DNA from 2 places in the Cellulomonas sp. C5510 genome. Region 2 is predicted to be linked to the other one. Evidence: predicted binding sites of a transcription regulator. Region 2 holds the regulator's gene; the other holds the start of a gene.

Region 1 (3,740 bases), 270 kb from region 2:
CGCGCCGCACCGCCGGCCGGGGGAGCGCAGGGACGGCGCGGAAACGAGAGGGAATCGATGTCGGGGCACTCCAAGTGGGCCACCACGAAGCACAAGAAGGCCGTGATCGACGCGAAGCGCGGCAAGCTCTTCGCCAAGCTCATCAAGAACATCGAGGTGGCCGCGCGCACCGGCGGGGGTGACCCCGCGGGCAACCCGACGCTCTACGACGCGATCCAGAAGGCCAAGAAGACCTCCGTCCCGAACGACAACATCGAGCGGGCGGTCAAGCGCGGCTCCGGTGCCGAGGCCGGCGGCGCGGACTACCAGACGATCCTGTACGAGGGCTACGGCCCCGGCGGCATCGCGGTCCTCGTCGAGTGCCTCACCGACAACCGCAACCGCGCGGCCGCCGACGTGCGTGTCGCGTTCACCCGCAGCGGCGGGCAGATGGCCGACCCCGGGTCGGTCTCGTACCTGTTCTCCCGCAAGGGCGTCGTCATGGTCCCCAAGGAGGGCACCACCGAGGACGACGTCATGATGGCGGTCCTCGAGGCCGGCGCCGAGGAGGTCAACGACGCGGGCGACCAGTACGAGGTGCTGTCCGAGGCCACCGACCTCGTGCCCGTCCGGACCGCGCTGCAGGACGCCGGCATCGAGTACGACTCCGCCGACGTGGTGTTCTACCCCGCGACGCAGATCGAGGTCGACGCCGAGGGCGCCCGCAAGATCCTGCGCCTCATCGACGCCCTCGAGGACTCCGACGACGTGCAGAACGTGTACGCGAACTTCGACGCCTCCGACGAGGTCATGGCGGAGCTCGACGCCGACTGACCTCCCGCGGCGGCCCTCCGCGGTCGCGCGCCCGACGACGCCCCGCCCGCCCCGTGCGCCGCGGGGCGCCGTCGCGTCCGGGCACCTGCTGGGACGGCGGACGGATCCGGACGCACCGACACGCCGGGCGGGTCCGTCCGCCCGGATCCGGACGGCGCGTCGGGGGGCTGCGAGGATGGCCGGGTGCGCGTACTCGGTGTGGACCCCGGCCTGACCCGGTGCGGGCTGGGCGTCGTCGACGGCCTGCCCGGCCGGAAGGTGCGGATGGTGGCCGTCGGTGTCGCGCAGAGCGCGGCCACGCAGGACGTCGACCAGCGGCTGCTCGTCATCGCCGCGAGCATCGACGAGTGGCTCGAGGAGCACGCGCCCGACGCGCTGGCCGTCGAGCGCGTGTTCGCCCAGCACAACGTCCGCACGGTCATGGGCACGGCGCAGGTCGCGGGCATCGCGATGCTCGCGGCCGCGCGGCGTCGTATCCCGGTCGCCATGCACACGCCCTCGGAGGTCAAGGCGGCCGTGACCGGCAACGGCCGTGCCGAGAAGCCGCAGGTGCAGTCGATGGTCCAGCGCCTGCTGTCGCTCGACGAGCTGCCGCGTCCCGCCGACGCCGCCGACGCGCTCGCGCTGGCGATCTGCCACCTGTGGCGCCCGGCGGGGGCGATCGGCTCGCCGCAGCGCGCACCCGGGTCGCTCACCGCGGCGCAGCGCGCGTGGGCGAAGGCCGAGCAGGCGTCGCGCCGCGTCCGCGCCTGACACGACGGCGGCCCGGGCGGCGCGTGTCGTTCGTACACCTGTTCGCACGGTCGTGGCAGACTGCACGCCGACGTCCGACCTCGCGGCGTCCGACGGGAAGGAGCCGGTGTGATCGCCTCGGTGCACGGGACGGTGCAGGCCGTGCGGCTGGACGCCGCCGTGGTGGAGGTCGGCGGCGTCGGCATGCTCGTGCAGGCGACCCCGGCGACGCTCGCCGGGCTGCGGGTCGGGCAGCAGGCGACCCTGCACACCTCGCTCGTCGTCCGCGAGGACGCGCTGACGCTGTTCGGGTTCGCGGACGGCGACGAGCGGGAGGTGTTCGAGGTGCTGCAGACCGTCAGCGGCGTCGGACCTCGGCTCGCGCTGGCGATGCTCGCCGTGCACACCCCGGACGGTCTGCGGCGCGCAGTCGCGGACGAGGACCTCGCGGCCCTCAAGCGGGTGCCCGGCATCGGGCACAAGGGCGCGCAGCGCATCGTCCTCGAGCTCGCCGACCGGCTCGGCGCCCCCGCGGCGGCCGGCGTCCCGGGCGGTCCGGCGGCCGCGGCGCGCCCCGGCGACCGCCGCGACCAGGTCGTCGAGGCGCTGGTCGGGCTGGGCTGGAACCAGAAGGCGGCGGCCGACGCGGTCGCGGGCGTGCTGGAGGGCGGCGACGAGCCGGTCGCCGAGTCCGAGGTCGCGGGCGTGCTGCGCGCCGCGCTCCGGGCCCTGGGCGGTGGGCGTGGCTGACGCGGACTCCGTCGTGCGCCCGGAGGCCGACGACCTCGAGCGGGCGGCCGAGGCGGCGCTGCGGCCCCGCCACCTCGCGGAGTTCGTCGGGCAGCGGGTGGTGCGCGAACAGCTCTCGCTGGTGCTGCAGGCGGCGCTCGGCCGGGGGCGCGCACCGGACCACGTGCTGCTGTCCGGCCCGCCCGGGCTCGGCAAGACGACGCTCGCCATGATCATCGCCGCGGAGCTGGGGACGTCGCTGCGCGTCACGAGCGGCCCGGCGATCCAGCACGCGGGGGACCTCGCGGCGATCCTGTCCTCGCTCGAGGAGGGCGAGGTGCTGTTCCTCGACGAGATCCACCGCCTCGCGCGCCCCGCCGAGGAGCTGCTGTACGTGGCGATGGAGGACTTCCGCGTCGACGTGGTCGTGGGCAAGGGTGCGGGGGCCAGCGCCATCCCGCTGTCCCTGCCGCCGTTCACGGTGGTGGGCGCGACCACGCGCGCCGGCCTGCTGCCCGCGCCGCTCCGGGACCGGTTCGGCTTCACGGGGCACCTCGACTTCTACGCCGACGACGAGCTGGAGCGGGTGCTGCTGCGGTCGGCCGGGCTGCTGGGCGTGCCTCTCGCGCCCGACGCCGCCGCGGAGATCGCGTCGCGGTCCCGGGGCACCCCGCGCATCGCGAACCGTCTGCTGCGCCGGGTGCGGGACTGGGCGCAGGTGCGGGGGGACGGCACGCTCTCGCTCGCCGCCGCCCGCGCGGCGCTCGAGGTCTACGAGGTCGACGTCCGCGGGCTGGACCGCCTGGACCGGGCTGTGCTCTCCGCGCTGTGCAGCCGGTTCGGCGGCGGGCCGGTCGGGCTGACCACGCTCGCGGTGGCCGTGGGGGAGGAGCCGGAGACGGTGGAGACGGTCGCCGAGCCGTTCCTCGTCCGCGAGGGCCTGATCGGCCGGACGCCGCGCGGCAGGGTCGCGATGCCCGACGCCTGGGCGCATCTCGGGCTCACGCCACCGGTGCCCACGGACAGCCTGTTCGGCTGAGCGGGGAACCCGCCGACGCCCCCGCTCGTTAGGAGCCCGGGACCGTGGCGCCTAGACTGCGGCCGACGTCAGACGCGATCAGGAGCTGTTTCTCCGTGGACTACTCGTTTCTCATCATCCTCGCCATCGGACTCGGGGCGATGTTCCTGCTGTCCTCGCGGCAGCGCAAGGCGCAGCGCCAGCAGCTGAGCTTCCGTGACAACCTGCAGCCGGGCCAGGAGGTCATGACCGGCTCGGGCATGTACGGGACCGTGGTCGAGGTCGAGGACGACGTCGTGACGCTGGAGTCGACCCCCGGCAACCGGTCGCGCTGGATCAAGGCCGCCATCGCCCGCCTGGTCGAGCCGCCGGTCGAGGAGGACGAGGTCGAGGACGAGGGCGACGCCGAGTGGCGTGACGAGCCCGGGGCGGTGCCGCCGGGGCTCAT
Region 2 (3,740 bases):
TGAAGCGGCGGTTGCACTGCGGGCACTGCCGGCGCCGACGGATGGACAGACCGTCGTCCGAGGTGCGGGAGTCGACGACGCGGGAGTCCGCGTGGCGGCAGAACGGGCAGTGCATGAGGGCCTCCAGCAGGTCCGGATCGTGCGGCCGGCGCGGCGGCGGGCGCCGTGCCCTCCCGGACGACCGGGACACGGTAAGACCCGCGCCGCGCCAGGTGCAACACCGTCCCGTCCGCGCGACCTCCCCGGGGACGCCCGCCCCGACCTCGACCCTGGGCGGGTCGCGCCGGGCCCACGCGACCCGCGCAGGAGCCGAGGCGGAGCCGTCCGGGACGCTGGTCGCGCGCAGGGGCACCTGCTGGTGGCGGCGGTCGGACCGTGCCGGCTGCGTCCCGCACGGGCACAACGTGAGCTGCGGACAGACGTGTGCGGACGGTCCGGACGTGACGACGGGGGTGGCCGCGTCTACGGCCACCCCCGTGGGGACGCCCCCGTCCCGTCTCGTCCGGGCGACTCGCCTCGCGCGGACGGTTGCTGCACGCCTCGCGCCGGGCGACGGGATGGACCGACGATGCCGACGACGACGCGTCCCTCGCGGCGAGCCCCCCAGCCAGCCGTTCGAGGTGGCACCACAGTAGAGGGACCCGGCTCAATTACGCAAGCCTCACATGCCGTTATTCGAGGAGGCGCCGATCGAGCAGGACCCGCAGGTCAGGAGCCCGCGGGCAGCAGCAGCACCTGACCTGCCAGCAGCGAGGCGTCGGGCAGCCCGTTGAGCTCCTGCAGCCGCAGCACGACGTCACGCACGTCCTCACCCGGCGCCGCCACGTCGGTGGCGATCTGCCACAGCGTCTCCCCGGCCACCACGGCGTGCGTGGTGACCTCGGTGGCCTGCCGCGGACCGTCGGCCACCGCGCGGCCTCCGACGACACCCCCGAGCACCACGAGCAGAGCCAGGACGAGCAGGACGGCGCGCCCCCGGCGCGTCAGGTGCAGCGACGCCTCCGGGGTGGCGGTCACGCGGGCGGCCGGACGCGCCCGGCCCTCGGCCTGCGCCGCCGCCGAGCGGACGGCGACAGGGCGGGGGCGGGCCGGTCGGTCGGCCGCGGGACGCGTCGCGAGCCGCGGGTGCACTGCGATGGCGCTCATCTCCACCACTTCCCTCCTGGGCCGCCGCGCGACCCGTCGAACACCTGTTCGTTCGAACGTCTGTACGAACTGAACCACACCCGGCGCAGGATGTCGAGACACGATCGAACAGGTGTTTGATCCACCCGTGCACGCGCCCTACGCTCGGGGACGTCGGGTACAGCGCACCACGAGGGTCTGACACGACCGCCGGGCGGACGCCGCCGGGCAGGTCGGGAGCCCGTCGCCTGCGTCGTCACCCGGCACGGCGGACGGGTGCAGCGGGCACCGGCGCCACGAGGACGGGAGCGAAGATGGCGATCGAGGGAACCGGCGCGACGGCGGGCGCGGCCGACGGGTCCGCCGTGGTCGAGCTCGACGCGGACGGCGACGGCCTGACCCCGCGCCAGCGCCTGGTGCTCGAGACCGTGCGGGCCTCGGTCGAGTCCCGCGGCTACCCGCCGAGCATGCGTGAGATCGGCGACGCCGTCGGGCTCACCAGCCCGTCGAGCGTCAAGCACCAGCTCACCGCGCTCGAGCGCAAGGGCTACCTGCGGCGCGACCCCAACCGGCCGCGCGCCATCGAGGTCGTCCAGCCGGACGACTCGCGCGGGGTCGCCCCGCTGCCGGGCGTGACGGGCCTGGGCGACGAGGACAGCGCGGCCCGCGAGGGCGCCCCCGAGGCGGCGTACGTCCCGGTGGTCGGGCGGATCGCCGCGGGCGGCCCGATCCTCGCCGAGCAGCTGGTCGAGGACGTCTTCCCGCTCCCCCGCCAGCTCGTCGGTGCCGGCGAGCTGTTCCTGCTCAAGGTCGTGGGCGACTCGATGGTGGACGCCGCGATCTGCGACGGCGACTGGGTGGTCGTCCGCCGTCAGCCCGTCGCCGAGAACGGCGAGATCGTCGCCGCGATGCTGGACGGCGAGGCGACCGTCAAGACGCTCAAGCGGGCCGACGGCCACGTGTGGCTGCTGCCGCAGAACCCGGCGTACTCGCCGATCGACGGCGACCACGCCCAGGTGCTCGGCCGCGTCGTCTCGGTGCTGCGCGCGCTCTAGCGGCCCGGTCCCGGTCAGCTCCTCGCGGGCGGCGGCTCCTGGTCGTCGCGCCCGGGGCCGCGCGCCCCCGGGCGGCCCCGCGGCCGAGGTGCACCGCGCGGCCGGGCGCGCGCTCCTGCGGACGTCCCCCGCGCACGCTCAGGCCGGGAGGGCTCCGCCCGTCCGCGTCAGCGCCCCGAGCGCGCGGGCGACGTCCTCCTCGTCGTTCCAGACGTGGAAGGCCAGCCGGACCCGCCCGGCCCGGCCTGCGACGCGGCAGCCGGCCGCCTCGAGCGCGGCCAGGCGGCTGCCGTCGGGGTCCGCGAGGCTGACGACCGCGGACCCGCCGGGCTCCAGACCCAGTCCCGCGCGGAGCGTGTCGGCGAGTCCGGCCCCGTGCGCCCGCACGGCGGCGGTGTCGGTCGTGGCGAACGCGTCGAGCGACTCCGCCGCACCCAGCCACGCCTGCCACGCGGGGGAGACGTCGTACCGGCGCGCGTCGGACGCCAGGTGCATCGCGGGTCCGTAGCAGGAGGCCCAGGGGTCGTCGCCGGCGTACCAGCCCGCCTGCGCCGGGCGCAGCGCGTCCTGCGCCTCCTCGCGCACCGTGAGGAACCCCGCGCCTCGCGGGGCGCAGAGCCACTTGTACGCGGCCGTGACGGACACGTCGTACCGGCCGGCGTCCACCGGGAGCCACCCGGCCGCCTGCGTCAGGTCGCACAGCGTGCGGGCGCCGGCCGAGCGCGCGGCGGCGACCACGGCCTCGTCGTCGAGCACCTCCCCCGTGGCCGACTGGACCAGCGCGTAGGCCACGAGGTCCACGCCCGGGACGATCGCGTCGGCCAGCCCCGCGGGCGGGACGTGCTCGACGCGGATGCGGTCGCCCTGCGCGAGGAAGGGGAACACCACGGAGGTGAAGTCGCCGTCCACGCAGACGACCCGCGCGCCGTCGGGGAGGGAGCCCGCGACGAGCGAGGTCATCGCAGAGACCTGCGACCCGATCGCGACGCGTGCCGGGTCCACCCCCACGAGCTGCGCGAAGGACGCCCGCGCCTCCCGGACCGCCGCCTCGTAGCGCGGCACGTCCAGCCGGCCGCTCCCCCAGCGGTCCAGGTCGTCCCGGATCGCCTGCGTCGTGCGGCGCGGCGCGACGCCCGCCGTCGCGGCGTTCAGGTAGCCCGGCGCGGGGTCGAAGTCGGCTCGCAGCTCGTCGAGGGATCGCATGCCGGAGACTCTGCCGGGAGGGTGCCATGCAGACAAGCGCGAGTTCCTCGCCGAGCCATGCATGCGGCTTATGCTCCGTGGATGCCACCTCGCCCGCTCGACGCCGCCGCCCTCCGCCTGGTGAGGGCGGTGCACGACACCGGCAGCGTCACCGCCGCCGCACGCACCCTCGGGCTGACGCAGCCCGCGGCGAGCCAGCAGCTCCGGGCGGTGGAGCGGGCGATCGGCACGCCGGTCGTCGTCCGCGCGGGCCGCGGGGTCCGCCTGACGGAGGCCGGGCTGGTGCTCGCCCGCAACGCGGTCGCCGTGCAGTCGGCGCTCGACGCCACGCTCGAGGAGGTCGCCGCGGTCGCCTCG

What was found. Region 2 encodes LexA, which represses DNA repair genes until DNA is damaged. Its sites were predicted from a motif close to TCGAACANNTGTTCGA; they were not measured.
Region 1: the regulator LexA is predicted to act here: its motif matches at 1,597-1,612, upstream of ruvA (Holliday junction branch migration protein RuvA).

Annotation. Positions count from the first base shown of each region.
Region 1 covers NZ_CP081862.1:2,201,621-2,205,360, reverse strand. The annotation lists gene K5O09_RS10315 (YebC/PmpR family DNA-binding transcriptional regulator) at 58-813, shown strand; gene ruvC (crossover junction endodeoxyribonuclease RuvC) at 997-1,566, shown strand; gene ruvA (Holliday junction branch migration protein RuvA) at 1,675-2,295, shown strand; gene ruvB (Holliday junction branch migration DNA helicase RuvB) at 2,288-3,313, shown strand; gene yajC (preprotein translocase subunit YajC) at 3,409-3,740, shown strand, end outside.
Region 2 covers NZ_CP081862.1:2,472,740-2,476,479, forward strand. The annotation lists gene nrdR (transcriptional regulator NrdR) at 1-115, opposite strand, end outside; gene K5O09_RS11490 (LysM peptidoglycan-binding domain-containing protein) at 709-1,146, opposite strand; gene lexA (transcriptional repressor LexA) at 1,440-2,180, shown strand; gene K5O09_RS11500 (aminotransferase class V-fold PLP-dependent enzyme) at 2,319-3,383, opposite strand; gene K5O09_RS11505 (LysR family transcriptional regulator) at 3,465-3,740, shown strand, end outside.